Linked DNA regions of Symmachiella macrocystis. The protein of the gene in region 1 interacts with the protein of each later gene in a pairwise test. Links are inferred from orthologs where the notes say so. Each region holds a gene or a part of one and is shown in the gene's direction. Other genes may lie near its edges. The genes, in order: secA and CA54_RS12405.

What was found.
Region 2: the proteins of secA (region 1) and CA54_RS12405 interact in binary tests that used the Escherichia coli proteins (3 or more experiments, as listed by UniProt). The link is inferred for Symmachiella macrocystis from one-to-one orthologs.

The regions. Positions count from the first base shown.
Region 1 is NZ_SJPP01000002.1:961,712-978,415, forward strand. What follows is about bases 558-4,583. They hold secA (preprotein translocase subunit SecA), read left to right. Parts: upstream 558-861; coding sequence 862-4,383; downstream 4,384-4,583. Other genes in these bases: CA54_RS21770 (3-deoxy-D-manno-octulosonic acid transferase), read left to right, coding at 4,464-4,583. Also shown: CA54_RS21760 (sulfite oxidase-like oxidoreductase), read right to left, coding at 1-540; more of CA54_RS21770, read left to right, coding at 4,584-5,825; metK (methionine adenosyltransferase), read left to right, coding at 6,079-7,221; CA54_RS21780 (hypothetical protein), read left to right, coding at 7,382-8,275; CA54_RS21785 (hypothetical protein), read right to left, coding at 8,440-8,862; CA54_RS21790 (hypothetical protein), read left to right, coding at 8,976-10,292; CA54_RS21795 (hypothetical protein), read right to left, coding at 10,510-11,796; CA54_RS21800 (hypothetical protein), read right to left, coding at 12,201-12,515; CA54_RS21805 (isocitrate/isopropylmalate dehydrogenase family protein), read right to left, coding at 12,643-13,662; CA54_RS21810 (DUF1501 domain-containing protein), read left to right, coding at 13,935-15,320; CA54_RS21815 (PVC-type heme-binding CxxCH protein), read left to right, coding at 15,437-16,704. UniProt on the Escherichia coli protein: Required for protein export, interacts with the SecYEG preprotein conducting channel.
Region 2 is NZ_SJPP01000001.1:3,216,201-3,231,768, reverse strand. Bases 5,780-8,669 are described here. They hold CA54_RS12405 (acyl-CoA thioesterase), read left to right. Parts: upstream 5,780-6,974; coding sequence 6,975-7,364; downstream 7,365-8,669. Other genes in these bases: CA54_RS12400 (acyl-CoA carboxylase subunit beta), read right to left, coding at 7,425-8,669; CA54_RS12410 (amidophosphoribosyltransferase), read left to right, coding at 5,780-6,844. Also shown: CA54_RS12430 (tRNA modification GTPase), read right to left, coding at 1-100; CA54_RS12425 (YidC/Oxa1 family insertase periplasmic-domain containing protein), read right to left, coding at 228-2,594; CA54_RS12420 (metallophosphoesterase family protein), read right to left, coding at 2,598-3,413; proB (glutamate 5-kinase), read right to left, coding at 3,884-5,017; more of CA54_RS12410, read left to right, coding at 5,252-5,779; more of CA54_RS12400, read right to left, coding at 8,670-9,047; CA54_RS12395 (DUF7133 domain-containing protein), read left to right, coding at 9,322-13,473; CA54_RS12390 (AAA family ATPase), read left to right, coding at 13,768-14,790; CA54_RS12385 (DUF58 domain-containing protein), read left to right, coding at 14,803-15,568.

The DNA.
Region 1 (16,704 bases):
GGCACTTTTCCAGGCATATAATAACGGAACCACCAAACGCAGCGGCCCACCGTGATCGGCACTGAGCGGTTGGCCGTCGTGCCGGTCGGCGAAAATCGCGTCGGGCGAGAGAAAATCGGCCAGCGGCATGTTTGTCGTCCAACCGTCGTCGTAACCGTGCGCGACCACATATCGCGCCGCCGATTGCACTCCGGCGCGTTCCAGCAGTTCCCGTACGGCAACCCCATCCCACAGATTCCCCAGCCGGGACCAGGTGGTCACGCAATGAAAATCGGAGAAAACCTGCGCGCGGGGCAACTCTCCAAATTCGCTCCACGAAAACTTCAACGGCTGGTCAACCAGGCCATCGATGGTTAGCTCCCAAGTGTCCAATTCGACGTGCGGCACACGGCCGTAATGCAAAACGGGCCATTTGCGCGTGCGGGTTTGGCCGGGGGGAACGCGGTTTTCGCGGTGGGTATCGCTACTGATGATGACTTCTTCAGCGTGCGTATGAGGACCGGGAGCGTCGCCGGTTTGGTATTTTTCCGCTTCAGACATGTCGGTGCCCTGGAGGGAACGAGTACTTAAAGGCCCTCTGCCATGGGCCAGGGCCACGTTTTGAGATGCTTCCCAAGTGCCTATCATTCTAGGGATCCGCGTTTCAAAATCCAATGTTCCTGCCGGACAGCATCACGGCGAATTTTGGCCGCCAGTGACGGCATTGACCCTGCGAGCGGCAAGATATAAACTTCGCGCTGCAGAGAATTTACAAGAATTTAGCGTTTCCCGGCGTGATTTGTTCGCGCTGGCAGCGCGATGGGTTTGCTCGCACTTTCCGAGACACGGGGGTCGCGTCAACGCGGCTTGATAGGCAGAGCTATGGAATTTTTAGACAAAATCGGTGAGTCCGTCAGTAGCTTCATCGGATGGTTCCTGGGTTTATATACCCGGCTATTTGGTTCCTCCAACGATCGACAAATGCGTCGACTCGGCTTTGACCGCCGCGGCGAGGAAACCACGATCGTCCCTGGTTCCTTGTTGGACACGATCAACAGTCTGGAACCAGAAGTCCAAAAATTGTCTGACGAGCAACTCCGGCAAACGGCGATCGACTTCCGCGCACGGATGGCGACGGGAGAAACACTCGATGATCTGTTGCCCGAGATGTTCGCCCGTGTCCGCGAAGTGGGCATCCGCATCCTGAAGATGCGGCACTACGACGTCCAGATGATCGGCGGTTACGTTCTGCACAACGGCAACATCGCCGAAATGGTCACTGGTGAAGGAAAAACGCTCGTGGCAACATTGGCGGTTTCGCTCAACGCGGTCGCCGGTCACGTCCACGTGATCACCGTCAACGATTACCTGGCGCTGCGCGACATGGAATGGATGGCGCCGTTGTACCAAGGACTCGGACTGACCGTCAGCGCCATCCAAGGGGGCATGGACCCGCACGAACGGCAACCCGCCTATGCCTGTGATATCACCTACGGAACCAACAACGAATTTGGCTTCGACTACCTCCGCGATAACATGAAACCGACGAAGAAGCTGCAGGTGCAAGGCCCGCTGCAATTCGCCGTGATTGACGAAGTCGACAACATTTTGATCGACGAAGCCCGGACGCCGTTGATCATCTCCGGCCCGGCTTATGACGACGTCACCAAATACGCCAAAGCCAACCGCATCGCCGCTCAATTGAAAAAGGGTGAGCACTTTGAGGTCAAGGAAAAAGAACACTCGGCGCATCTGACCGACGAGGGAGTTCGCAAGGCTGAAGAATTAGCCGGCGTCGAAAGCTTTTACACGACCGGCAATATGGAATGGCCGCACTTGATCGACAACGCGCTCAAGGCACACTTCCTGTACAAACGGGACACGAATTACGTGGTGCAGGAAGACGAAGTGGTCATCGTCGACGAGTTCACCGGGCGCCTGATGCCGGGACGGAACTGGAGCGACGGTCTGCACCAAGCGGTCGAAGCCAAAGAAGGGGTGAAGATCAAGGAAGAAAACCAGACGTTGGCCACGATCACGCTGCAAAACTTTTTCAAGCTATACGACAAACTCGGCGGCATGACCGGAACGGCCATGACCGAAGCGGGCGAATTCTGGAAAATCTACAAGCTGGATGTCGTGGCGATTCCGACGAACCGCCCCATGCAGCGGATCAATTCGCCCGATATGATCTACCGCACCGATCAGGAAAAATACCACGCCATCGGCGAGGAAATCCGCGAAGTGCACCAGACGGGACGACCGATTCTGGTCGGCACAACCTCGATCGAGAAGTCAGAACTCCTCAGCAGGCAGCTCGGCAAATATGGCGTGAAGCACGAAGTCCTCAACGCCAAACAACACGGTCGTGAAGCGGACATCATCGCCCAGGCGGGTCGTCTCAGCGGCGTGACAATCGCCACCAACATGGCCGGTCGTGGAACGGACATCATCCTGGGAGGAAACTCCGAGGCGATGGCCTGGGAAGTGCTCAAGCACAAATATGAGTCACGACTAGATGTTCCAAAAGCGGAATTTGAAGAGGTCGCCAAGGAAATCGCCCAACGCGAAGGCATGGCCGATGAGGGCAAGAAGGTCTCCGAATTGGGCGGCCTGCACGTGATCGGCACCGAACGCCACGAAGCCCGGCGGATTGACCTGCAGTTACGCGGACGGAGCGGTCGCCAAGGGGACCGCGGGTCGAGCCGCTTTTTCCTGTCGTTGGAAGACGATCTGATGCGGATCTTCGCCGGCGATTGGGTCAAGGACATTTTGACCCGTTTAGGGATGCAAGAAGGCGAAGCCATCGAGAGCCGCATGGTCAGCAAGCGAGTCGAAGGCGCTCAGAAAAAACGCGAAGAATACAACTTCGAAGTGCGTAAAAACCTGCTCGAATATGACGAAGTCATGGACGAGCAACGCAAACGCGTCTATGGATATCGCCAACATATCCTCGACGGGGGAAATTGCCGCGAACTGATCATGGAGATGGTCGCCGACCAAGTCCGCAGCATGACAGCAGAAATTCTTGACCCCGCCTACGGACACCAAACCGCTGTGGTCTGGGCCGGTCAGGAGTTGGGCGTCGATCTCGACTTCCGCGACGTCAAACAGATGAACTTGGATGATTTCGAAAGCTACGTGACCGATCAAGCCCAACGGCAATCGGAAGTACTCATTCAAGATCAAATCGAAGAGAACCTGCCCGACGATGCTGAAGACAAACGGGAATGGAACTGGCTGACAATTTCCAAATGGGCCAATGCCCGTTATGGATTGAATACCAACGACCGCGAATTGCGCAAGGTCGGCCGCGATGACCTGTTCGAATATCTACTCAAACGGGCCCATGAGGCCATCGAACGATTCGACCTCACGCCGCTGAAGGATTTTCTCTCCGATGATTGGAGCCAACGCTCACTGGCGGGCTGGCTGGAACATCGGTTCAGCCTGCGTATGGATCCCGAAACGTTCAAAGAGATCGAGATTCCCGACGCAATCGACGTGATTCTAGAAAAACTAGAAACGCTCTACCACGAAAAAGAAATCAACTTCCCCGTCACCCTGGGAATCAACAAATTCCTCGCCGGACGCGGATCGAACGACCGCCCCGACCGCGAAGGCTTGATCAGTTGGGCCAACGAACGGTTCGAGTCGAAGCTCGACTTTGAAGACATCAAGAGCAAATCCCGGGACGAAGTCGTCGAGGTCCTCAACACCGCCAGCCGCGGATTTTATCGCAACGGCGAATTGCTCGAAGAAGCGGACGAAATTCTCAAGGAAGCATACGGCGACGACGATGACGCTCCCGATCATCCGCCGGAAAATATCCAACCACTGGAGAAACTCTCACAGTGGACGCAGGAAAAACTGCATGCGGAACTCGACGCCTCGCAATTACAAACTCTGCCGCGCAGCGATGCCCGCCGGGACGTACAAGGCAAAATCGACGAACGATATCGCCCCGAACTCAGCCAAGCCGAACGAGCGCTGATTTTGGAAGTGCTCGACACCGCTTGGAAAGACCATCTGTACTACATGGACCACTTGCGGTCGGGCATCGGACTGCAAAGTTATGCCCAGAAGGACCCCAAAGTCGAGTACAAAAAACAAGGTATGCGGGCCTTTGAAACCATGTGGACCAGCGTCGCCGACCGCGTGACGGACGCCATTTTTCGGTTGGAAGAGGCGAATCCGGAATTCCTCGGCTCACTGTGGAAGGTCTCTTCGACGGTTCATGAGTCGGCCCCCACACCGGAGGCGGACACCAGTCCCGGCCAAAATGCCGGCTCGGAACAAACAGCCATCGAACCAATTCGCAACCACGGAAAACGTGTCGGCCGCAATGAACCCTGCCCCTGTGGCAGCGGCAAAAAATTCAAAAACTGTTGCATGCACAAATAACAAACGGCTCCCCCTCCTCGGCTTTCCCGGGGAGATTTGCCAAACAATCAATTCGCTCCACCATCGGGAAAGGATGCCCCGTGCCAGGTTGGCTGCTGAATCACCTGAAAAGTTGGTCGCTGAATCTCACGTATTTGACGATGCTGGTCATCATCTCGCCCATCGTCCTGTGGCGGATGCTGACTCAAGGCAAATACTGCGTCGGCTGGAATGAACGCTTGTTGGGCTGCGTGCCCCAACCCAAGGACAACAAGCCCTGTCTGTGGCTGCATGCCGTCAGTGTGGGCGAAGTCATGCAACTCCGCCCGGTCGTCGCCGCTCTGCGCGAGCAACTTCCCGATTACCACTTCGTGATCACCACAACAACCGTCACCGGCCGCGACGTCGCTGACAAGTCATTCCCCGACGACACGGTCTGCTACTTTCCATTCGATTTCACCTGGTCTGTCCGACGGGCCATCCGACGACTCCGCCCTGTGGCAGTGGTGTTGGTCGAATTGGAAATTTGGCCGAATTTGATTCTGGAAACCGATCGCACAAACGTCCCGGTAATTTTGATCAACGGCCGCTTGAGCGCAAGCAGTTTCCGCGGCTATACCCGCTTTCGTTACCTCGTGCGGGGTCTCCTGGAAAGCGTACACACATTTGCCATTCAAAACGAAATCTATGCCCAGCGGATGCGTGCACTCGGTGCGCCGCCTGAACGCGTGCACGTGACCGGCTCCATCAAATTCGATGCCGTCGAAACCGATCGCCACAATCCCCAAACCACCGAAATCCGCCGCGCCTTTGCGATTGCCAACGACGCACCGATGTTTATCGCCGGAAGCACCCAATCGCCCGAAGAGGACTATGCCTTGGCAGCCTATCGGGAAATTCGCAAGAGCGTTCCCAAGCTGCGGTTGATCCTGGTTCCACGACACAAGGAACGATTCGAAGAGGTCGCCCGCTTGGTCCAATCGCAAGGCTTCGCGTTGACTCGCCGCAGTACTGTAACCAGTGGCGATTCGACTGGCGGCGATTCCGCCAACGGGCCTCCGGTACTTTTATTAGACACACTGGGCGAGCTTTCCGCTTGTTGGGGCTTGGCCGATATTGCCTTCGTCGGCGGCAGCCTGACCAAACGCGGCGGGCAAAACATGATCGAACCGGCCGGCTACGGGGCAGCGGTCCTGTTCGGCCCCAACACTCGCAATTTCCGTGATGTTGTGGAGATTTTGCTGAAAAACGACGCCGCTGCGGTTGTCCACAATGCAGAAGAATTGACGACGCGCATCCAAGCGCTGCTGCAATCCAGTTCCACGCGACTGGAGATGGGTCGCCGCGCTCAACAATTGGTCTTAGCCCAACAAGGAGCCACCGCCCGAACCGTTGCTTTGATATCCCAGGTCTTGCCGAAAACGGCATCCTGCGAAGCCTCATCCGGCAAGCGGGCAGCTTAATTCCCCTTATCACCAGTCCCCCTTTCACCAGGGTCAGTTGTTGCCATTGCAAAAGTTCCCTACAATCGGCCAACTTTCTATGCCCTCGATATCTGACGATACGTTGGCTCAGACAAGAAAACGATCCGCGGGTCAGTTCATTGATAATCAGTGGCTCCAATTCGGCTTGATTGAGCAATGCTCGACTCGGTCACTGAACTTTCCCACTTCCCCCAAATAATTCACCACAACGCTTTTTGTTACGGAGTGCCGCATGGCCAACTACTTATTTACCAGTGAATCGGTCAGCAACGGACACCCGGACAAAGTCTCCGACCAAATCTCCGACGGCATCCTGGACGCCCTGCTCGAGCAGGATCCCGCTTCGCGCGTGGCTTGCGAAACACTCTGCACGACCGACTTAGTCGTCCTGTCGGGCGAAGTGACCTCCAATGCGAACATTCACCACGAAGAAATCGTCCGCAACGTCTGCCGCGATATTGGCTATACCGACACCGACATTGGCTTCGATGCGGAATCGTGCCGGATCTTCTTGGCACTGCACAGCCAAAGCGGCGACATTGCCCAAGGCGTGGACCGCGACGGAGCCGGCGACCAAGGGTTGATGTTCGGCTACGCCTGCGATCAAACCCCCGAATTGATGCCGCTGCCCATCGCGCTGTCACACCGAATTTTGAATCGCCTCACCCAGGCCCGCAACGACGGAACCGTGGATTGGTTGCGGCCCGATAGCAAAAGCCAAGTCACAATCGAATACGACGGCAGCCGCCCGGTCCGCTGCAGCGCAGTGGTCGTTTCCACGCAACATGCCGACAGCGTCGAACAAAATGAAATCAGCGACTTCGTCATTTCCGAAATCATCGCCAAGGAAATCCCGGCGGAGTTGATGGAAAAAACGCCGCAATACCACATCAACCCGACCGGACGTTTCGTAGTCGGCGGGCCGCACGGCGATACCGGATTGACGGGCCGCAAAATCATCGTCGACACCTACGGCGGTTGGGGACGACACGGTGGTGGCGCGTTCAGCGGAAAAGACTCCACCAAGGTCGACCGCAGCGCCGCCTATATGGCACGGCACGTCGCCAAAAATGTGGTCGCAGCCGGTTTGGCCAAAGAGTGCGAAGTGCAATTGGCCTACGCCATCGGCGTCGCCGATCCGGTCAGCGTGCATGTCGAAACCGGCGGAACCAACACTGTGCCTGAGGAAAAAATTGTCGCCGCTGTTCGCGAACTCTTTCCGCTCACCCCCAAAGGCATCATTGAATACCTCGACCTGCGACGACCGATCTTCCGCAAAACAGCCGCCGGCGGACACTTCGGACGCAACGATCCTGACTTCACCTGGGAAGCCACCAACAAAGCCGCTGACCTAAAGAGCGCCGCGAGCGCATAAGAGTTTGTTGAAAGAGGGTGCCACTGGCGGCTTGCCCGCCAGTGCAAATCAAGCGACTGATAGGATCAGTGCTGAAGCAGTACCCAATTGAATTCTGGCCAGCACAACGGCCAGTTGCCGCGTTTGACAACTTCCACATCCACAACCACGGAGGCGAGGGATGGGCGCGTTTATCGGACAGTTGATCGACGGACGCGAGCGATGGCTGACTTGGAAGTCAGCCGTGGCTGGCACGTTCTGGTGCGGGCTCAATTTGATTGCCTTAACCGTCTTCGCCCGCTGGTTAGCCGGCGCATTTTCCGCCGGCCCCCCCACTGCAGTGGTCTGCGCGACAGCCGTGCTGTTAACGGTCGTAGGGCTCGGCTCTAATGCGTTGTTCCATCAACTCGATTTTCGCGGCGAGCACTGGTTGTGGGGCGCCTTACCGGCGTTTCTAACACTCTTTCCTCTCATGGTGCTGCTGATCGTGATCCCCGATAGTGCCGCCAGCGCCTGGTGGTTCTCAGCCACCGTCGTCTGCGTGAGCGTGGTCACAGTGTTCGCGTTGGAAACAACGTTTCGACACCGACAGCAAAACACCCGTGAAGTAGCCGTCCCCAAAATCCTGGACACCAAAACCGAACCTATCGTCGCCGACAACGACATCGATACCCAACTCGAAGCACGACTCGCAGGAACGATTTCCACCGCAGGCCCCATCGAAACGGAGAACGAAGAAATGCCGTGGCACGCCCCTGAAGTTTCACAATGGATGACACGTAGCGACGCCGACGATGGGAGCGTCACCGTAGAAGGGGTAACGATCGCCAAATTCGCCGCAGGACAAAACCGTGCCAACGTGCACCTCACCTTTTGCCCCCCCCTGCCCGTCTCGCCGCAAATTGAATGCGAAACGGTCGACGGCGACGAAGTCCGTATCAAAGTCGCCGCTGTCTTCCCGCACGGCGCCCGCATCGAACTGACCCGCCCGGCACACGACAATCAAGACGCCCCAATCGCCATTGGTTACTTCGCGCACACCGAGCAAAATCAATCCATCGAAGCAGCCGCCTAACTCACCGGCCAGCATGGTTCGTCAGACGCATTTTTTTTGGCCAACGGCCAATTCACACCCTAGCCCTGGGAAATGGGTCGACATAGATTGCGATAGCTGAAGGCCACACACAAGATTTCGCAAATCGCGAAACCGACCGTCGGCCAACACACTGGGTCAATCGATCACCCACCACGGATTTCCAAGGCCACCGCAGCCCACAAGCCCCCCGGTTGTTCGTTCCCACCATGGAAGGTCACGTCGACGGTCAATAAATTTCGCGGCTGCAACAGCGATTTGATTTCAAACTCAAACGGCCCCGCTGGGCCGCCCCCCGCTGTGCCCAACTGCGTGTCATTCAAGTGGACGACCGCATCCCCGCCGATTTCTTCAAAAATCACATACACCCGCTCGTGCGGATCGAGGTTGGTCGGGCAATTGAAATGACGTTCGTACCGGACTCCTCCCCGATAATCGGCGAAACAATCTTGCCAACTGGCCGGCAATTTAATGCGGCCTTCAACGGCCGGCACGTTCGATTCGCTGTCGCTATCATGCAAGCGATATTGCCACGGACCTTTGAGATGCATGCGGTGTGCGTTGGACATATTGCTGTGACAATTCCCTCTCGGTGAAAAATCCTTCTTGACCGCTGATTTTCGTTTCGCCTACAGTTCCTGGCGTTCCCAGCAGTATCCCAGACTATAAGACAGCGACTCCGATGCCCACAACCGAGCCAACCACGAAATACCAATGCCCCGGCGAACGGGGATTGATTTCACAATCGGTGCATCTGGCGCGGCTGTCGGCGTTTTATCCCGCTTGTCGCGAATGCGTGCATCGTCACGATACGGGACAAATCCCGCCGCGAACCGTCGTACATCTCAAAGAAACGGAAAACCGCGTCCAACGTGCCAGCTTGCTCACCGACGAAGGGGTTCGCGGAATTTACTTAAACGAACTCAACCGCGAACGCGCGGCGGCCTATGCGGCGGGGTTGGCGGGATTGTTGTGGCGCAGCTCACCGCTCAAAGCCCGCGAAGGTCTGCACGCACCGATGGACATCTCTTCGGTGAGACTCGGACCGATGGTGGTGGTGGGATTCGACGAGCGGCCCAGTTCGCCCGATATTGCTGTCGGCGTGGTGCGCGCCCTGCGAACAATGAGCTGCCGCGTGATCGACGTCGGCCAAGTAACGCGGCCCTGTTTTTCATTTGCCGTCAATCACATGCAAGCCACTGCGGGCGTCTTCGTCACCGGAGCAGGCTGCAGCCCTGTCTGGACCGGATTGGAGTTTGAAGCCGCCGGCGCCGTCCCCATCTCTACCGGGACGAAGTTAAACGAGATCGAACAATTGGCCGACGGTCCCAACCCGCGACCGAGCCGTCAAGCCGGACAACTGCGTGCGTTTCATGCGGCCCTCCCTTACGAAGCCGCACTGGGAAAACATTTTCACGCGCTGCGACCACTAAAAGTCGTCTGCGGTTGCTGTAGCGACTTGGTCGGAGACCTGCTCACCCGCACCTTTGAAAAACTCCCCTGCGAATTGTTCTTCACCAAGACATCGCTACGGCAACGCGGTCCGCTGGCGGCCGGGGATGCCGACTATGAATTGCTCGCCGACGAAGTCCGATTACACCGCGCGCACCTGGGCTTGCTCATCGAAGACGATGCCCGCACCTGCCATGTTTTGGACGAACGGGGCGAAATCATAGCGCCGCTCGACATCACCCGCTTGCTCCTCCGCTATATGCAAACGCAACATCCCGGGGAACCGGTTGTTGAGGAGGAATCCGTTGCCGCACAAGTCCCCGGCGCGATTGCCTGCAACGCAACGTCCGAGTCGATGTCACGCACCATGACCGACAATTCAGCGGTCTACGGCGGCAGCGCTACGTCGGGGCGCTACTGGTTCCGGGAATCCTCTCCCACCTGCGACGCCGTCTTAACGCTCGCCCGATTGCTGCAATTACTTAGCCGCAGCGATGCCGAGTTTTCGCGCGTGGTCGAGTCCCTGGAACGCAACGCGGCCGTTTAGCCATTTCCGATAGCCTGCATAGCGCATCGGCGACAAATCAAAAATCGCTGCCGCCTACGGCGTGACCGGTTTCCCCAAATACATTCTCATCGGCCGCGAAGGCAAAATCCTCGCCACCAACGCCGGCGCCGTTGGCAACGCGCTTAAGAAAGCACTGGAGGTCGACGGCGAATAGCCGCTGCGAAATGCCTAGCGCCGCTGTGAAATAGCCAAAGTCCTATTTCCCGGTTCCCAGCTGTTTCATTTTCGAGGGACGCACATAGCGAATCTCCCGGCTGCCAGAGAATTGGATTTTGGCCTCCCCGTCCGAGCGCTGTCCTAAATAGATCGCCCGGAAGTGTTGATTCATCGATTCATCAAAATAACCAACCGCAGCACCCTGACGAGGCATGCGATTTGCGGAATAGGATTCGCGATAAGTCGAAGCCAGCGGCTTGCGCATCGCTTCCACCGGCAAGGCGGCGTTGGGCATCTCTTGCATGTCTTGTTGCGCTGTCGTTTTGGCTTTCGCTAACCCTTCGCCGGAAAGCCGCTGGACATTGATGGACACCGTCAACTTCTTGCCACCTTCGACAAGCGTATACGTCCCCCGTAGACTGGCCATCAATCCACGCGACTTATCAAAAATTCCGCTAGACGAGTAAACTGCGGAGAAGTTGTCCGCTTTGTTTTCAAAGCCTCGTCGTATGTTGAGTTGCACACTCGAACCTCCCAACGGTTTGGCGGTGACTGACGAGAACGATTTGCCTTGGCTTCCTGACCCTGTGAACCCGCGCCAGATTGTCGGCCCATCCGCAGAGTGCGTCAGTACGGCATTCTCACTCTTGCCTTCCTTGCCGTCTTCGGCATAAGGCAGATGCGGTATCACAAGCTGGCGAAGGGTCACGAATTCATCCATCAGATAGGGCAAATCCACGTCGCCGACCGCCGGATGTCCCCCTGCCCCCAGATTTTTCGATTCCAGATTCTGCACCGACTGGAGCCAATAATCTTGCCGCGCGAGATGCCGAAAGTTTTCCTCATCAGTTTTTTTGCGCAAGTGCCGAAATCGTCCGACGACCAGCATGGTCGATTTGCTCCCATTTCGATATCGCACTTGGTACAGCGGTTGCCCCACGATCCGTTTCTCCACGCCACCCACCCTCCAGGCCAATTGGACGGAGTACGCAAATTTCTGCCCGGTCGCGACGCGATAACCAAACGCTGGTCCTGCTGTGCTGACTCGGGAGGTCGACCGTTTGCGTGTCAATCGACTTCGCGTGGACCGATTCCTCGTGGAGCGACGACGACTATTTTTTGAGCGCGACTTTTCCATTTCGCGCTGCTTCTTTTCCATTTCCCGCCGCGCCTTCTCAATTTCCGCGCGAATCGCATTCCGATCAAGCTTCTTGCCCGCCCCGCCCAGGCCTTTGCCAAGCTGTCCTGGCAAATCGGCTTGAACGCGTATGTTGATCGTGAGCGTAAGCACTATGGCGATGCAGACCACTAGGCTCACTCGACGCATGCGCAGATTCCGCGAAGTCTTGGCGTGTCGTTTCACAGCTCATTTCTCCCACTCTGGAAATTAAAGGGCCCGACAACATCAACCGCTTGATCCGTTGCCCTCTAAGCAAGTATCAGCCGAGATTCTGCAGCGACACCCAGTGAGCCAAAGTCTGATCACAGATCGGATGTAATCTCAACGGGTATTAACGGCATTAGTGGTTCTATGGCGCCGCTGAAGAGGACCGTGACCTGGAATGACCACTAAAGTCGACACGATTTCCATCGCTGATCAAGTAGGTCCGGCTGTACCGGACAATAGCGGGTTCGAAGTATAGTTGCAGAATGGGACAGCTATTCTTCAGAACGCCCAACCGGGAATGGCCGGTGAAACCGGCCCTACTTCTACTGCATTCGCCGCATACGTTACGGTTCAGGGTCGAAGCTCATGCCATCACCATCTTCGACAGAAAACTTTTCCGTGTCGACAGCGGGATCACAGTCGTCGCGCTCAGTGATTTTGATAACAACTTCATCCCCGACCTGTAGGGGCAACTTCTGCCATCGGCGCATTTCGCCGACCTTATGCACGCCGAGCACATCCGCGTAAATTTGCTCGACAAATGTCGTACCGTGATCTTGCAGATGTATGTGATGCACCGTCGCCTGTAAAGCCCCTGCATCGCCGATGCCGGCAGTGTATTTGTGAGTTCCATTCACTGACACGTCAAAAACGACCATGAGCTGCTCCGGATCTATGTTTTCGTGGGTCCAGTTGTGCCGGAGGAATGCGGGTTCGACACGCAATTGTGCTTTTTAAACACGACTCGTCAGGCCGCCCAAACGATAACGGCCGGTGAAACCGACCCTACGCCTCGTCTTGCAAACGCTCGACAACTGCTGCCACTGCAGCGGCGTATTCGGAGGTCGTCGCGTTACCGCCTAAGTCGCCCGTGATCGTCTTGCCCTCGGCCAAAACCGTATGCACCGCATGTTCGATATTGGCGGCCGCTTCCAGCTGCCGTAGATGCCGCAGCATCAATGCCCCACTCAATATCAGCGCCGTCGGATTCGCGATGCCTTGGCCGGCGATGTCCGGGGCCGAGCCATGAACCGCTTCAAAGACAGCGCAGTGGGTCCCAATGTTCGCGCTCGGGGCAACACCCAACCCACCCACCAGACCGCTGGTCAGGTCCGAAATGATATCGCCAAACAGATTCTCCATTACCAACACATCAAAACTCTCCGGCCGCATAACCAGCCGCATAGCCGTCGCGTCGACGATGTATTCCTCCAATTCGATTTCGTGATAATCCTTCGCCACGACCCGTGCCACATCCAAAAACAACCCATCGCTCAGCTTGAGAATGTTAGCCTTATGGACCACGGTCACTTTTTTGCGGCCGTATTGCCGAGCGGTCTCGAATGCGAACCGCACGATCCGTTCCGAAGCTTCATAGGTGATCACCCGCAAACTTTCGATCACCCCGGGAATCACCTCGTGCTCCAATCCGCTGTAGAGCCCTTCGGTGTTTTCGCGGATTACAATCAAATCGACATTGTCATACCGCGATTTGACACCCGGCATCGTTTTGGCGGGGCGATAGTTCGCATACAGCTTCAGTTCTTTGCGGAGCTTCACATTCACCGACGAGAACCCCTTCCCCACCGGCGTCGTAATCGGACCTTTCAGAGCGACGCCGTTACGACGAATCGAGTCCAGCGCCGGTTCGGGCAAGGCCGTGCCGTACTTCTCGATCACATCGCCGCCCGCTTCCTGCACATCCCAATCGATGGTAAAGCCGGTCGCCTCGATCACAGTCCGGGCAGCCGCGGTCACCTCCGGCCCAATACCGTCCCCGGGAAGGAGTGTCACTGTATAACTCATCGTTGTCTCTCCAGCACGAATGCGGAATCACGAAATGCTGATTCCGTGCAAGAAATGGTCGCAGGCAACATTGTATGACGGACCGCGTGTCGCGTCGACCAGGCGGTCTCGGTTTTTATTAGGCGCTGATGCGTGTCATTCACCGCTACGAATGACGACGTGACTCTCGGATTGGCCGCGGGGTCCGATTGTGCCAGGTTCGATCGACACGTATAATCAAACTTAGATTTGTTCTCGTCCTCTATCGACGCTGGATTGCCCAAGGACTCTTCATGGCGAAGTCGCAAAAAATTGCTCCCTCGATCGGCGGAGGCTGTACGCCGGTTGTCTCGCGGCGGCATTTGTTGCAAATCGGCGGACTGGGAATGGCGGGGCTGTCGCTACCGCGATTATTGCAAGCCGAAGCGGAGAGCGTCGACATTCCCCCCCAAGCCGATGCCTGCATCCTCATTTTCTTAAACGGCGGCCCCAGCCATCTCGACATGTGGGACATGAAGCCGGATCAAGCAGAGGGAATTCGCGGTGAGTTCTCTCCCATCGCCACCAGCGTACCGGACGTACAATTCAGCAATATGCTCCCCCGCTCCGCACAGTGGATGCACGAAGCAACCTTGGTGCGGTCCATGCACCACAGCGTGAACAATGCCCATGCGGCGGCCGTCTATTGCTCGCTCACCGGACATGATCGCGGCGAAATTGGAGGCGGCGCCAAACCGGACGACTACCCCGCCCCCGGCTCAGTGATGGCCATGCTGCGGCCCTCGGATCGTTCCATTGTGCCGCAAGTCACCTTGCCCTACATCACCAAGGAAGGAGCCAAAGGTCCGCCACAGCCCGGATTTTTCGGCGGCTTCATCGGTCGCGGTTATGACCCGCTGTTCGTACTCAAGGACCCCAATCAGAAGAACTTCTCGATTCCCGAATTGACATTATTGGCCGACGTTTCCAACACACGTCTCGATTCCCGCCGCGATCTGTTCCGACGCTTGGACGACACGGTCGGGAAAACCGTCAACGACCGCGGTGTGATCGGCATGAACGACTTCCAACAAAAGGCGTTTGACCTGCTGTCCTCGAAGGCAACACAAGCCGCCTTTCAAATCGCCGACGAACCCGCCGCGGTCCGCGACTCCTACGGACGCAACATCTACGGACAAAGCGTCTTGCTCGCGCGACGTCTGCTCGAAGCTGGAACGCGGATGGTCACCCTCTCCTGGGCGCCCGATGCCAATGCCACCTGGGACACGCACGGCAACAACTTCGGCAAACTAAAAAACACGCTGCTGCCCCAATTCGACGCCGCCTATGCCAGCCTGTTGGACGACCTCAAACAACGCGGCATGTTAGACCGAACCATCGTAGCCGTCTTGGGCGATTTCGGTCGTTCTCCCAAGGTCAACGCAAATGCCGGCCGCGACCATTGGAACTATTGCTATTCCGTACTCATGGCCGGTGGCGGATTCCGCCGCGGTTATGTGCATGGCGCCAGCGACGCGACCGGTGCGTTTCCCTCCCGCGCGCCGCTCATTCCCGGCGACATCATTGCCACGATCTATCGACTGCTGGGCGTGCAACACAATCGCATGATTTACGACCTGCTCGGCCGCCCGCATCGCCTCGTCCCGTCCGGCAACGTGACCAACGAACTGATCACGTAATGCCTCCCGGTGCGCTAGATGCCAGGCCCCTCAAAAATCCAGGGGCGAATGCTATTTTCGTCTATTCACCGATCTGAATCCCTATCAACAACACGAATTATTCTTGCGTATCCATCATGCATCACTTTTCCCGTCTGATACTCGCTGTTCTGCTTGTTACGGCAAACTCTTACTTCCTCACCGCAGCCGAGCCAAGCACCGGTGAGATTTATGATCCGCCCGTAGCCAAAGCGTCCAACGCAGGGGCCGCGGCGATTGAGGGCATGGAGATCCCCGCAGGATTCCGCGTCGAACTATTCGCCGCTGAACCACTGTTGGCCAATCCGGTCGCGTTTTGCATCGACGAACAGGGACGATTTTTCGTCGCCGAAACCTTCCGGCATCACGCCGGCGTGACCGACACGCGTGGACACATGTATTGGCTCGACGACGACCTCGCCTGCCGCACCGTCGCGGATCGCGTGGCGATGTATAAAAAACATTTCTCCCCCGAGGTCTTCGACAGCTACGGCCTAGAACATGACCGCGTGCGGATGATCGTCGATAGCGATGGCGACGGACGTGCCGACAAAGCCACGGTCTTTGCCGACGGATTCAACGACCGCGCCGTAGGCATCGGCGCCGGTGTCCTCGCCCGCGACGGCAAACTTTGGTACGCCTGTCTGCCCGACCTGTGGCAATTGGAGGACACCGACGGCGATGGCCGCGCGGATGTCCGGGAATCACTGCACACCGGATACGGCATTCACGTTGGATTTTTAGGGCACGACCTGCACGGATTACGCTTCGGTCCCGATGGTCGATTGTACTTCAGTATCGGCGACCGCGGCATCAACATTCAGACCGAGGGGCGGCATCTGTTTTATCCCGACACCGGCACAGTCCTCCGTTGTGAGCCGGACGGTTCAAACTTAGAGGTCTTCGCCAGCGGCCTGCGCAATCCGCAAGAATTGGCATTCGATGATTTTGGAAACCTGTTCACGGTCGATAACAATTCCGACTCCGGCGATAAAGCGCGGCTGGTCTATATCGTCGAAGGGGGCGACAGCGGTTGGCGGATTGGATTTCAATTCATCACCTCCCCCACGTCGCGCGGACCCTGGAACGCGGAAAAACTGTGGCACCCAAAATTCGACGGACAAGCCGCCTACCATCTGCCACCACTGGTGAATCTGGCCGATGGACCATCCGGACTGACCTATTATCCCGGCACAGGTCTGCCGCAGCGATATAACGGCCACTTCTTCCTCTCCGACTTTCGTGGTTCAACAGCCATCAGCGGAGTGCGTTCATTCGCAGTCGAACCGGACGGAGCGTCCTACAAAATCGCCGACGAACACAAGTTCCTCTGGCAACTATTAACGTCCGATGTCGAATTCGGCGA
Region 2 (15,568 bases), on another replicon or contig:
CATCGCGAATAGCGGATCCACTGATGCGGACGATCCCTCGCTGCGCCGGACCGGGCGGCGAAGAGAGCGCGGCGATTGTATCGTGCAAATCGAATGGCATAGCCGAAGCTTACGTTGGCTGTCGCGTCGAATTCCGCTGCCGGGTGCTCCAGCACTGTGCTTTGCCGGATGTATGCTTTGCACTGGCGGGCAAGCCGTTAGGGGCACCCTGTTTCCAGGCGGGCCGGTTAGCGACGCGGTCGTGATTTCTTCTTAGCAGCTCCCAATTTGGGTGTTGCTTTGGGACTCGCCCCTGGCGTGGGGGATCCATCACCTTTTGAGCCACCACCCTTATCGCCTTTCGAACCGCCGCCACCATCGTCCGAACCTCCGCTGGAATGTTTTTGGACCTTCGGCAGCAATTTGCGTTCGGCGATGCCCCACAAGCTGGACGAGATGAAATACACGCACAGTCCGGCCGGTACGTTGTAGAACATGAATCCCATGAAGATCATCATGTACTTCATCATCTTGGCCTGCATGGCCGATTGCTCATCGGTTGGCGGCGGCATGAATAATTTCTGTTGGACGATAAACAACACAATCGTGATGATCGGTAGCAGATTGAACGTATCACCCAAACTAAAGGGTAATTCGAAGCCCAAGGGAAAAAGCGCATCCGGGGCGGCGAGGTTGTCGATCCACAAAAAGTGAGCCATCCGCAAATTCACGCTGCTCCGCAACGCGGTGTACAGACCGAAAAAGACCGGCATCTGAATGAACAACACCAGACAACCGCTAAAGGGGTTGTATTTGTGTTTGCGGAACAACTCCATCTGGGCGCGGCCCATTTTTTCCCGGTCGTCGCCGTACTTCTTTTTCAGCGCATCGATTTCCGGTTTGATCTCCTGCATCTTCGCGGCGCCCAGCGCCTGCTTACGGGAGAGGGGAAACATGCACAAGCGAACCATGACCGTGAGCAAGATGATCGCCACACCATAGTTGGGAATCACCGCATAGAACTTGTCCAGCAACCATAGCATCACCTTGGCGATGGCTCCGAACCAGCCCAGATCCATAATTGTCTCGGCGCCGTGCGGCTCCAGCAATTCTTTCCGCTTTGGTCCTGCAAAGAGTTCGTACTCGTGCGTCAGCGATTCACCCGGCTTCAAGTCCGCGTCATTGGAGGTGATCGACACGCTAATGTCGGTCCGCTCGGGATGCTCCTTGTCGATGGTGCCGCTGGCGACTGGCGTATAGTTGCGGAAATAAGAATCTTCCACCGTCGGTTCGTTGGCGGGCTGCAGGAAGGCGGCGAAGTATTGCGCATCGACACCGATGTATTTTAAAATCGGTTGCTCCCACAGACTCGTTTCTCCTTCGGCAATTTCCTGGGCCGAAAGTGAGTCGGAATGAAAGGCCTTGTCTTCGCGGTTAAGAAATGCGAATTGCACATCGCGAAACTTGCGGGCTCCTACCACACTTTCCAACGGGACGCCCACCGGACCTTGCAGAACATAATTCACGCTCTGCGCTTCTTGGGACAGGTTCTTGATGCTGAAATCAAAATCTAGGACGTAAGCGTCGACTTCGTCTTCCGGTTTGTCACCTTTGGCCTTGTTCACCTGATAGGTCTTGGTCAATTCGAATCGGCCATCGGGCGAAGTGATGCGAAAGACCGCCTTTGAGTCATCCTTTGCCTTCTCCACCAACTCCCAATTCACCGAATTCAGCGATTCGATTGCCTCGGCGAATTGGTCTTCAATTTGCGGCACCGTGACCTGCAACGTCATCGGTGTCAGCATGGGTGCACCGATCTCGACCCAACGCACAATGTCGTTGATGTCTTTGTCTGAGAGCTTCTTCCCCTCGGGGGGCATTTTGAAATGCTCGTTTTCCTGCCGGATGGCCTGCACGACCAAACTGTGACTGGGGTCGCCGGGCACAATCGGCGCGCCGGTATCACTGCCGGCGAACAAACCATTGCGGGAATCAATCCGAAAGCCACCCGCCGGTGCGGGCTTGGCGTGACATTTGTAACAATTTTTGCGGAAGATCGATTGGACTTTGAGAACCAGCTGGTCCTGTTGCCGTTGTTCTTTGCGCAACTTATCGTGGTCCGCCTGATCGCTACTGCCGACAACCTTCAATGGGGCTTGGCGATTCTTAAGATTGCGATACCGCGGATCATTGAGTTCCACATATTCGATAGCCGCGCCGCGGGTATCGATCGTCACAGCCATGCGAAATCCGGTTTCGGGATTGTCGGATCCGATCAGGACTGTCTGGTTCAGAAACTCTGGGATTTTAAGGTCAGCAACTGCCGGTTCTTCCTGCTTGTCGCCATCTTCCGGGGCGGCTTCGTCTCCGGCAGCTTCCGCAACAACTGCCTTATCATCGGCATTCTTATCGTCTGCGGCAGCATCCGCCGGTGGCGCGTCAGGGTCCTGATCCGCCACCGCGGCTGGTTGCGGATCCTTCTCGGCAACCTCAGCATTCGCGGCCGGTTTATTGGCTGCAGGGTTTTGTCCCGCAGGGGGATTGAACCACATCCACCCCAAATAGATCGCTGACGCAGCGACCATAAAAATCCAAAAGCGTTGATTATTTTCCATTGTTTACCGGCCGTCGCGGAGGCGATCCCCCAGGAAGTTATCGAGATCGGGGATGTCGTAAATTTTTGCCGCCGTGTCTTCAAAACCATAATCAACGCGGCGATATGTCAGTTTGGCCGGAGGAGCGGGAGTGGCCGACTCCACGTCGGTCTCGGCGGCCGCTTCGGCATTGGCGTCGGACGCGGGTTCGTTTTCCAACACAACATAACAAGCGCGGGGGTCGCCATCGCGTGGCTGTCCCACAGAGCCGACATTGACCATCAATTTGCCGCCGGTCAATTCATATTCATGATTGATTTCCGACGGGCTGAAGAAATTGAGGTTTTCGGTGAAGACGCCGGGAACGTGTGTGTGTCCTTGAAAACAATACTGCTGAATCAACCCGAAGATCCGCTCCATTTTGAGCTGGTTATAAATGTCTTCGGGAAAAACATATTCATTGAGCGGGTTGCGAGCGGACCCGTGCACAAACTTAAAGTCGCCCTCGTTGTGCATGCGTGGCAATTCTCCCAGGAACTCCCAACGGCGTTCGTTGCCGGCCGAATCACCCGATTCCAAGACCGAGCGTGTCCAAAAGATCGCCCGCTCGGCACCGGCGTTAAACCCCTCAGGATCAAACAGTGCCCCTTGATCGTGGTTTCCCAGCAAGCACATCTTGCACGATTTCATCACCAAATCGACGCATTCACGCGGATTGGGGCCGTAACCGACCACATCACCCAGGCAATAGATTTCGTCGATTCCCAAACCTTTGATGTCCGCGAGTACGGCCTCGAGGGCTTCCAGGTTTCCATGAATGTCGCTGATGATGGCTTTCAAATTCAGTTACACCGTCGCAAAAAATGGATGTACGGGGAGACGTCTCGAACCTTAGGCCCGGATCAGGATCGCTGCAAGTCACCTGGGATGCGGCTAAGTCGCAAAGCCTACAAAATAACATGGTCTGACGAGAATGAAACTCAAAGCGCCCCAGCAATTCAATCGAACCCACCGCAGGGTGTTTACCAAGCCTACTCTACCCGGTTTCCGAGTATCAAGGCTGCAAAATATCAACTTCGCGAATCAACACCTGCGCACGGCGACCGAAATTCCTGCCTCGGAAAGCCATCTGCGCTCAGCCGACACCCTGCTCGATTCGATTCCAATAAAACAAGAATCCAATAAAACAGGGTGTAAACCGCAATTCTAGCGATGTCGAAGTCGGAAGAGTAGGGAAAAACTGCATTCCCTGTGAGACAATGCTCCTCCCACGGTGTGTAAATTGCCCCCACGTTGCTTCTCAGTGAACGTTATACCGTAACAATCAAATTGTCGCGGTGAACAATTTCTACATATGGAAGTGATTCGTACAACTGGGCGATTTCTTCGCTCCTTTTGCCTGCCAATCGGCGAATCTCCGCTGTGCTGTAGTTCGTCAAGCCGCGAGCGAATTCGTTTCCCTTCGCATCAATCAACGCAACCACGTCCCCTTTTTCCACCTGTCCCTCGACTCCGACGATTCCGATGGCCAACAACGAACGGCCATCCCGCTCAACGGCTGTCCGCGCTCCAGCATCCAGAATCAGCTTTCCCTTGGGGGGCTTGGAATATCCAATCCACCGTTTCCAAGCCGGAACGGACGCTCCCTGCGCTAGGAACAACGTCCCGGTTTCCTCGCCCGCTAAGACTTTCATCAGTGTGCCCGACTGCGTCCCGTTCGCCACAATGACGTTCTCTCCCACGGCTGTCGCCATCTTAACCGCGCTGAGTTTGGTGCGCATTCCGCCGGTCCCGCGTTTGCTGCGGTCGGCGGTCGCCAATTGCAGCAGTTTGTCATCCCATTCTTTGACCAACGGAATCGTCTTTGATTTCGGATCATCCGGAGGACCATCCATGAGACCGTCCACGGTCGACAAGATGACAAGCAACGGCGAATGCATCAGATTTGTGACCAATGCGGCCAATCGATCGTTGTCACCAAAAGCGATTTCGTCGACGCTCACGGTATCGTTCTCGTTGACGATGGGGACCGCGCCGTTTTCGAATAACGTCAAAATCGTATTGCGGACATTGAGATATCGTGAGCGGTTATCGAAATCGTCTGCATTGAGCAGCAGTTGGGCCGCATGACAGCCATGTTTTTTCAGACAATCGTCATAATGCCGGATCAAGTGGGCTTGTCCGACGGCAGCAGCAGCCTGCAGATGCGGCAAATTGCGGGGCCGCTGTCGCAAACCGAGCAAGCCCATGCCGGCGCCGACCGCACCGCTGGAGACCAAGACAACCCGCCGACCGGTTTCACGAACGCGCTGGATTTCTTCGCTCAAAGCACTCAGTCGCTCGAGATTGAGCGTATCGTCCTCGCGGGACAGGACGCTCGTCCCGACTTTGACGACCAACGTGCGGGCGGTTTCAATCACCTCGCGGCGAACCAAATTGACCATGTCGCGGTTTCCATCCAATGTAATTTAGGAAACCTCGAATTTACCGCATGGCTCGGTTTACGGCAACTTGATCGACTTTGCGGTCATTTCCACCGCCTGTGCCGAGAAATCATTCGTTTGTTGGTTGGTTCATGGCGGCTGGTTGAGTATGATGCCAAAGTATTAAGGAAGCATAAAGACGCACTTGCTTTCCTCGCCCCACCCTCGCATCCCTAAGTGAATGCCGAATCACCGATGGCCGAGTTGAATCACGAGTGCGGCGTTGCCGCGGTTTACCACCTTCCCGACCGTGGCGTTAGCCCGCTCGCCCCGCCTCAAGGTGTGGAACATACATCCAATTTGATTCCGCGGTTGCTGCTCGACATCCAAAATCGCGGCCAATTGGCGGCGGGGATGACGACCTTCAATCCGCACCGCAATCAACTCATCGATACCCACAAAGACGTGGGCACGGTGACCGAAGTCTTCCACTTAAACCATCAGGATAGCTACCGATCCCTGATGCGGAAGTACGCTGGACGGGCTGCGATTGGACACGTCCGCTATGCCACGTGTGGCAAGGATGACAAAAGTTACGCGCAGCCCTTCGAACGGCATCACATCGAAAAGCCAAAATGGTTTAGCTTTGCTTTCAACGGACAGTTGGCAAACTATCCGCGCTTGCGGGATGAAATCCTCTCGGAGAACGATTTCCACCTCGCTCGCGAAACTGACACCGAAGTCTTGATGCACATGATTTGTCATCAACTCTCGGGAGATCGCCGGCCAGAAATGATCGAGATGCTGACGGAGCTGAGTCTGCATTTCGACGGCGCTTATAACATCGTCTACCTCAACGCACTGGGCAACATGTTTGTCGCCCGCGACCCCTTAGGGATTCGCCCGCTGTGTTATGCGAAAGAAGGCCCGCTATTTGCCGCTGCCAGCGAATCGGTCGCATTGGCCAATCTAGGATTTCGCGAATCGAGCATTAAAAGCCTACACCCGGGCGAAGCGGTCATCATTCGCGATGGCGAGTTTTCGATTCAACAATTCACCGCCAGCCCCAATCGGGCCCACTGTTTCTTCGAATGGATTTATTTCGCCAATGTCGCCAGTACGCTGGATGACCAAAGTGTCTACCTCACTCGCAAACGGCTGGGCGAGGAATTGGCCGCGGTGGAAACTCTCGAGATCGACGATGACACGATCGTCGTGCCGGTTCCCGACACAGCCAAAGCGGCAGCCGATAGTTTGGCCTTTCAATTGAAAGTCCCCTGTCTGGAAGGCCTGATTCGCAATCGCTACGTCGGTCGGACATTCATCGAGGGAGCCAACCGCGCCGACAAAGCAAAGACCAAATACACGCCGCTGCCCGAAGTTCTCCGCGGCAAAAAGGTACTGCTCGTCGAAGATACGATCGTCCGTTCGACGACCATGAAGGTTCTGGTCTCCCAACTCAAGGAACGGGGCGGAGCCAGCGAAGTTCACGTGCGGGTGGCTTGCCCGCCAATCATCGCCCCCTGTTTTTACGGAATCGACATGTCGACGATTTCGGAGTTGTTCGCGCCGAAGTTCATGGACAACGGCCCGTTGACGCCGGAAATTGAAGACACGATGGCCGAGACGCTTGGAGCGGACAGCTTAAAGTACCTGCCCATCGAAGCGATTTCCCGCTGCGTCGGCTTTCCCAAAGAATCGTTGTGCCAAGCTTGTATCGACGGAAAATACCCCACTCCCGCCGGCGTGCAACTGTACCAAATCGCGCTGGAAAAACTGGAAATGGGTGAAGAGGAAAACGATGGGCGGGCCTATGACGCCCCTTTATCTGTGACGGCCCGAACCTAGACCTCACCGCGCGCCAGTCGATGTTTCCGCTGCAGCCTGACGATTCCACCGAGGAAGAACCTCCCGAGGAAACCGGCGACACACCGGACGATGACCGCTAATTCATTTCGCCATACTCACTAAAAATAACATGCTCCGCGAACACGAAATCCAAGTCCGCGTCCGGTATAGCGAAACCGACGCCATGGGTTACCTGCATCACGCCAACTATCTCAACTTCTTCGAGATGGGCCGCACGGAATTGCTGCGAGCCTCCGGGGGAAATTATCGCTCCGTTGAGGAGCAAGGTCTGTTCATCGTCGTCGTGAAAATGGAAGTCCGCTATCGCGCCCCGGCGCGCTACGATGACATGCTGACCGTCAAGACCCAGCTCATCCGTTCCTCGCCGGCGAAGTTGATTCACAACTACCAGGTCTTTCGCGATGACGTGTTACTCTGCGAAGCGGAAACGCTGTTGGGGTGCGTCGATGCCGAAGGAAAAATCCAACGCATGCCCGATTTCTTGAGCGAGCAATTGTAAGGCGTTCTATCGATTTGGGGGGCTCACTCGTGATACTTCTGGGAAAAATGCCTTTTCCGCTCACACCTGATACACGCCGGTGCGGAACGGTTCGTCATTGGCATGACGGGTGGCGATTGCCAGTGATTCAATTAGTACGGCTCGCGTGTTGGCCGGTTCGATGATCTCATCCACCCAACCCCGCGCTGCTGCGTAACGGATGTCGGTTTGTTCTTCATAGGAATCGACGATCCGCTGCCGCAAGCGTTCCATTTCATCGGCATCAGGAATTTGTCCTTGCCGTTTCAGGGCGGCAATATTGACTTGCAAAATCGTCGAAGCTGCTTGTCCGGCTCCCATTACGGCGTAATGCGCCGTTGGCCAGGCAAAAATAAATCGCGGGTCAAACGCCTTGCCACACAGTGCATAATTCCCCGCTCCATAACTGCCGCCCAGCACGACGGTCAGCTTGGGGACGCGACTGTTAGAAATGGCGCTGACCAACTTGGCCCCCGCACGGATGATGCCCGCTTGCTCCGAATCGCGGCCCACCATAAACCCATAGACGTCCTGCAAAAACACAATCGGCAACCATGTCTGATTGCAGTCCATCACAAACCGTGCCGCTTTGTCCGCGCTTTCGTGATAAACCACACCGCCGAATTGTAGACCCGACTTGTCTGTTTTTTCCGGATGATGTTGGTTCGAGACGATCCCGACGTTCTGCCCCCCAATGCGCGCATAACCACAAACCATCGTTTTGCCGTACTCGGCTTTGTATTCCTGAAAACTGCCGGCATCGACGATGCAGTCGATCACGTCGCGGATCTCATATTGCCGCTGCGGATCGGGCGTAACGATCTCGGTCAGCTCCGCGGGATCGCGGGCGGGGGGCACCGGGTCTTGCCGAGTGAAATTGTCGCTCACCGCATCGTGTGGGAGCGTCGCCGCTAATGCCCGCAGGCGGGCGAGACAACTTTCGTCGTCCGGTTCACGGAAATCAATCGTGCCGCTGATGGCCGCATGCATCTCCGCGCCGCCTAACTCTTCATGCGAAGCGGTCTGTCCGATAGAACTTTGCACGAGCGCCGGACCAGCCAAATATAATCCCGAGCCTTCGGTCATGACCAATTTGTCGCACAGCACCGGCAAATACCCACCTCCGGCAACACAGTTCCCCATGATGGCGGCCAACTGCGTGACGCCCATGGCGGACAGGACCGCGTTGTTGCGGAAGATGCGGCCGAAGTCGTCTTCGTCGGGAAAAATTTCATCCTGCATCGGCAACAGGACACCGGCGGAGTCGACCAGATAAATTAACGGCAGTCGATTGGTCATCGCGATGCGTTGTGCGCGCAACACTTTTTTTGCCGTCATGGGATAAAAGGCGCCTGCTTTGACGGTGGCGTCGTTGGCGATCACCATAAACGACCGTCCTTCAACGCGCCCTAGTCCGCAAATCACGCTCGCCGCCGGCGCCGGGCCCCACTGTTCATACATACCCCACGCCGCCCAGCGACCGATTTCCAAAAACTCGCTACCGGGATCGATCAGTCCGGCGATTCGCTCTCGAGCCGTCAGGCGGCCTTTTTCGTGTTGCCGCACAATGGCTGCTTCGCCGCCCCCTTGCGCGATCTCCTCGCGCTGCGCGCGATGTTCGCTCAACAATTCCTGCCATGCGTTTGCCGAGGACTCGTCATTCATGGAATTTAGGTTTTTCTATTTAGAACCAGATGCAAAACCCGGTCGCGCTTGTTTCGGCAGCTTACAGATCAGTCTCTCCCGGACGCGGCGGAGCGTTTTGCAACGACCGGTCGCCGGGTCAGCGATGCGAACGTGCTGGTGCGGGTAGCCTGTCCATGGTTCTCGCTGTTAGAATAGTAAATACTATAATCGAAAACGGCGCCTGAAGCGTGTCATACCGTTTGAAATCCCCACTGTAAATCGCGACCGGAAAATCGCGACCGGAGTCGATTGAATGCCCCGCCCGTTGATGTGCTTGCTCTGTCTTGTGATGCTCGGATTGTTTGTCGCACCGGTTGCGGCGGTGGAAGAAGACGAAGAAGATGCGGATTATCTGCCCGGACTGTCCGCCGTTTATTCATCCGGTAAAAAAAACATTCGCCGTATTGACCCGGACATTGAGTTCGCTTGGGGAACCGCTAGCCCCGATCCTCGCTTGCCCGCTGGCCGCTTTCAAGCCAAGTGGCAAGGGCGATTGCTTTTGCAGGAACCGAGCACTTACCGGTTCTTTGCCTACGTCCAAGGTCAAGTTACGATCACGCTCGACGGAAAAGAAGTGCTTTCTGGAAAGCAGCAACAGCCGGGGTGGATCAATGGTCCGCCGTTGGAATTCGACTTCGGTGAGTTTGAACTGGATGTGCAGTACAAAAAAACGGGAAAGGCCGGTCAGCTCAAATTGTTTTGGTCCGCGGACCGCTTCGACCGCGAACCACTGCCGGCACGTTTCCTGTACCGCAATGATGTTGCCGCCGAGCTGAAACAAATTGAACGGGGACAAACGGCTATTGCTGCTAACCGCTGCAATCGCTGCCATCGCCGAAAACAGGAACAACTCAGCAACCCGGCTCCCAGTTTAGCGCATGCTGCCGGCGGGTTGTCGCGTGCTTGGATCATCGATCAATTATCCGGCGCTGCAGCCGACGATCCGCATGCCAACATGCCGCAATTTGGTTTCGACCGCAAACAAGCCGAGACCATCGCCGCATTTTTACTACAAGGCGATCCGGTCGCCACCACGGACCTGCCCGCAGTCAAGGACGAAACCGTCGCCCGCCGGGAAGGCGAAATTCTGCTGCGCTCCGTCGGTTGCCTCGCCTGCCATACCCATGGTGAGTACGGAACGACTTCAGAATTTACCGGTGGGGACCTAAGTCAGATTGGCAAAAAAAGAAGCCGCGATTGGATCTACACCTGGTTGGCCCACCCGGAAAAATTGAATCGAGATCACCGCATGCCGGTGGTCAAATTGTCGAAAGAAGAACGCGCGCAATTGGCGCTCTATTTAACGCCGACTGAGCAATCGGCTGATCCAGGCAAATCACAACAGGACTCGGCGCAAACAATTAAGGCCGGTCGTGCATTGGTTGTCACCGCCCGCTGCGCCAATTGCCACCGCATCCCGGGTGTTGATGAAAACCTCGCCAACATTCCGAGGTTGTCCGCCGCGACAATGAAATCGGCGAAGTCTTGTTTGTCCGCACAACCCGCGGACCAACATTCCCGCCCATTTTATCCGCACGTCGATTCAGCAGACATTGCCGCTTATGTCGCAACGCATAACGAACTGCGGACTCCCGTGGGAGAATTTGAACAGGGACGGCAATTGTTGGTGCAGCGGAATTGCTTGAACTGCCATGAACGCGACCTGGGCAAAGGAATCGTGGCCATTGCCGGAAAGATGTCGCGGGTCGATGAAACCTTGCAGGGACAAAGCGAAGCACTCATTCCGCCGGCGCTGACGGCGGTCGGCGATAAGTTGCAGGACGATGCGTTATCCGAGGCCGTCAGCGGCGAACAAAAGAAACCACGGTTGCCTTGGCTCAAAGTCCGCATGCCGCGATTTCAACATACCGACGCCGAAAAACAAGCCTTGACGAAATTCTTAATCGGTCATGATCGCATTCCAAACATCAGCACCGAGCCGCTGGCCAACATCACTGAGACCGAGCGCAGACAAGCCTTGATTGCCGGACATGAACTCGTCGGCGGCAAAGGATTTAGTTGCGTTGCCTGCCACGCCTTTGGCAAATTCGAACCGCGTAACGTCGCACTGGGCACGCGCGGGTCTGATCTGCTGATGTTGGGCCAGCGCATGCGGCGGGAGTATTTTTTGCGGTGGACACGTTCGCCCCTGCGGATTGTACCGGGTATGGAGATGCCTTCGTTTGACAAACCGGTTCCCAAAATTTTGGCCGGCAATCACGATCGGCAATTGGCGGCGATCTGGGATGGACTCAATGATCCCAACTTCACCGTGCCGACAAATCCCTCGGTGGTCGAACAATATCTGGTCGTCCGCCCAGACGAACCCCCGCGCATTGTTCGTGACGTGTTCACGAATCACAAAGCGGACGGCGGTTATACGCCGCGCTCATTCGCCGTGGGACTACCGAATCGGCACAACGTGCTTTACGACCTCGATACGTTTTCGCTACGCCAATGGTGGCTGGGCGACTTCGCCCGCCAACGCACACAAGGCAAAAGTTGGTTTTGGGACGCGGCCGGTGTGACTATTGCCGTAGGAACACCCAACGCCCCCGACATCGCACTTCACGTCGACGGCACAGCAAGCGATGCGTTGTTGATGCCTACCCGTGCCCAAGGCACGCATGGCCGCTTGGTCAGTTATCATACTGACAGCAACGGTGTGCAGCTTGAATATGTTTTGAATTTCCCCAACGACCGGCAACTGCACGTCACCGAAGACATCCGCCCTGCCGTGGCCCCAGACCAATCTCAACTAACAGGTTGGAAGCGCCGCATTTCCGTGAGTGGTATCCCGGAGGGATTTCAAGCGGTTTTATTGCATCGCACGCCTGAGGTTGCTTTTGGTAATCCCCTGGTCAAAGCCATAGACGAATCGGCCACGCCGTGGGAGTCCGTTTCGGCCGATGGCAAAACTCAAGGCAGCATGATTGACAAAACGGGCGATACGGCCTTGGGGGCGTTCCGCTACCTGTGCGAACTGAAACCGGAGGAACTCGGCAAGAATCCCGCAACGCCTTCGAAGTTCCCCATCGAAAAAATCACCTCGGTGCCGGGCTATGACGGAATACGTTTGCCGTTGTCGCGATCGATTATGCCGACAGCGATCACCTGGACGCCGGACGGAAAGATGGTATTCACCTCGCTAAAAGGGCATGTTTATATCGCCGAGGACACCGATGGCGACGGCATCGAGGATGAATTGCGGCTCTTCGAAGAAGGACTTGCCGCCGCTTACGGCGTGATCGCCGACGGAGCGGATTTGATCGTGGCCCACAAACCAGAATTGCTACGACTGCGCGACACCGACGGCGATGGCCGCGCGGATGTGCGGGAAGTCGTCGCCACCGGTTGGGGATTCAACGACAATTACCACGACTGGACGACCGGCATCGTGCGAGACTCGTCCGGCAATCTGTACGTGGGGTTGGGCAGTGACTACGCTCAAAAAAAAAGGCGCGCCGAACATACACGCTGGCGCGGCAAAGTGTTGCGGATTGATCCGTCGGGCAAAATCGAACCGCTGGGGCATGACCTGCGTTATCCCACCGGATTGGCGATCGACCAAGCCGATCGTATTTATATGTCCGATCAACAAGGAGTGCAGAACACCTTTAATGAGATCAATCACCTCGTGCCGGGACGCGGTTACGGCGTGACCAGTCCGCACCGTGACTCACCCGATTCCCCCCCCATGTGGCCGGCGGTGCAACTCCCGCACCCCTGGACGCGGAGCGTGAACGGCATCTTCTTTTTGAACTCCGAACTTGTCAAAAACCCTCAAGTCTTCGGCCCCTTCGCCGGTCACGGCATTGGCTGTGAATACGACACACGGGCGCTGATTCGCTTTACGACGCAACAAGTCGGTGACGTTCTGCAAGGCGCCGCCTATCGGCTCAGCCGCACGGATATCGAAGACGCAACCGCCAATTTCACCGGCGCGCTCAGCGGTGCCGTCAGCCCCGATGGCGATATCTATATCGGTAGCATTCACGACAGCGGATGGTTGGGCGGACACAATCTCGGCGACATCGTGCGGTTGCGACCCAATGGAAAATTACCACTCGGCATTCGCGAACTCCGCGCGAATCCGCAAGGCTTCACGTTGACCTTCACTGCTCCGGTGAATCGCAAAGCTGCCGCCGATCCGGAAAACTACACCATTTCGGCCTACACACGCATCTGGGAGGGTGGCTACGCAACTCCCGAATCAGGCCGCCACAAAGTGACCGTTACCGGCGCCCAAGTCTCCGAAGATGGACGCGAAGTCGTATTGACTGTCGACGCACTGCAGAAAAAGTTCGTCTACGAAGTCAGCTGCGGCCGCATCGGCCCAGACGCCAACCAACCCCTCTGGCCGGCAATCGGCTACTACACGATGACGGTCGTGCCCCAAAAGTAGGCTGCGTCGCGAAGCACCTTTCTCTTAGCGGAATGAGGCGATTCAGACCGTGCCGCGCGCTGGCGGAAAACATCATTCCCAATACCTAGGCGCACCTACTGTCAAACGTGCTAGCGTGGCTCAGCAGGAGCTTCGCCCTCCCGTTGTGTTGTTTGTAACCTGCCGATATTTTCTGCTGACGGTCGTAACCTTCTTGAACGCTGCGAGCGGCCTTCCTAGAATCCATAGCACGCCCCGCGCTGGCGGCCGCGATATTCCTCCGGGTCATCTACTCCCAACAAGCAGCGATCACTCATGGCAAAAGAACCCCGCGACTTCGGCGAGTTTTTGGAAAAGTTCAAACGGCATCGCGATGTGATGCACGAAGAACTACATAAAGTGATCATCGGCCAGGACGAGGTGATCGAACAGATCTTCGCCGCCATCTTCACCGGCGGGCATTGCCTGCTGGTTGGCGTTCCCGGTTTGGCGAAGACGCTCCTCGTCAGCACGATATCGCAAATTCTCGACGTCCGCTTCAAACGGATTCAATTCACGCCCGACCTGATGCCCTCAGACATCACCGGGACCAACGTGTTGGACGAACAAGAATCGGGCCGCCGCGACTTCCGTTTTGTCGAAGGTCCGGTGTTCACCAATATTCTGTTAGCGGATGAAATCAACCGGACGCCTCCTAAAACTCAGGCAGCGCTGTTGCAGGCGATGCAGGAACATGAAGTCACGATTGGGCAAACCACCTATCCGCTGCCCGATCCGTTTTTTGTGATCGCCACACAAAACCCGATCGAACAGGAAGGGACCTATCCGCTGCCCGAAGCGCAGTTGGACCGCTTCATGTTCAACATCATCGTCGATTACCCCACCGTCGAAGAAGAAGAACAAATCCTCGACAGCACCACCGGCGCCGAACAGCCCGAGATCCGCAAAGTTCTCTCCGCTCGTTCGATTCAATATCTGCAAAAGCAGATTAAGATGATCGAAGTCGCGCCGTTGACAATCAGCTACGTTGCCAAGTTGGTCCGCTCCAGTCGTCCGCGTGACGAGTCCGCTCCCAAGTTCGTTCAGGAATTGGTCGATTGGGGAGCCGGTCCGCGTGCCGGGCAAAATTTAATCGCCGGCGGGCGAGCCATGGCCGCCATGGACGGACGCCCGAGCGTCTCGTTGGATGACATCCGCAAAGTGGCCGTCCCCGTTCTGCGGCACCGCATCTCGACAAACTTTCAAGCCCAGGCCGAGGGGATGTCCACCGACGACATCATCCGCCGCTTGGTCGCTGAAACCCCCGAACCGACCGTGCCAAAATACGAAAAGGCGTAAACAGACCGTTCTATGTCTTCTACTGAAAAATACCTCAAGCCCGAAGTCATCCGCACCGTCTCCCGGTTGGACTTGCGCGCGCGATTCATCGTCGAGGGGTTTTTCAATGGGTTGCACGCCAGTCCTTACCACGGATTCAGCGTCGAATTCAGCGAACATCGCCGCTACACACAAGGAGACGACCTCAAAGATATCGACTGGCTGGTCTTTGCCAAAACCGATCGGTACTACGTCAAAAAATATCAGGCCGAAACCAACCTCACCGGTTATCTGGTGATGGATCTGTCTGAAAGTATGGCCTACACCTACCGGCAAGAACTGACCAAGTTCGACTACAGCATCTGTCTGGCAGCGGCGCTGGCGTACTTGATGATCCACCAGCAAGATCCGGTGGGATTGATCACGTTCGACGAAAAAATCCGCCATTCGATCCCCGCGAAAAGCAAACGGACACAGTTGGGCAACATCTTGGCGCTGTTGTCCAAACTACAGCCGACAGGGCAGACGGAGATTTCAAAAAACCTGCAACGGATCGCCGCGATGCTGCGGCATCGCAGTTTGGTGATGATTTTTTCCGATCTGCTGGCCGATTCTGGACCGGTCATCGATGCGCTGCACATGTTGCGGTATGCCGGACATGATGTGATTTTGTTTCACATCATGGACGAAGCGGAAGTGAATTTTCCGTTTGATGGGATGGTCGATTTTCGCGATCCGGAGACCGGTGAAACGATGCTGGTCGACGCTGCCGGCATCCGCGGGGATTATCTCGACAGCG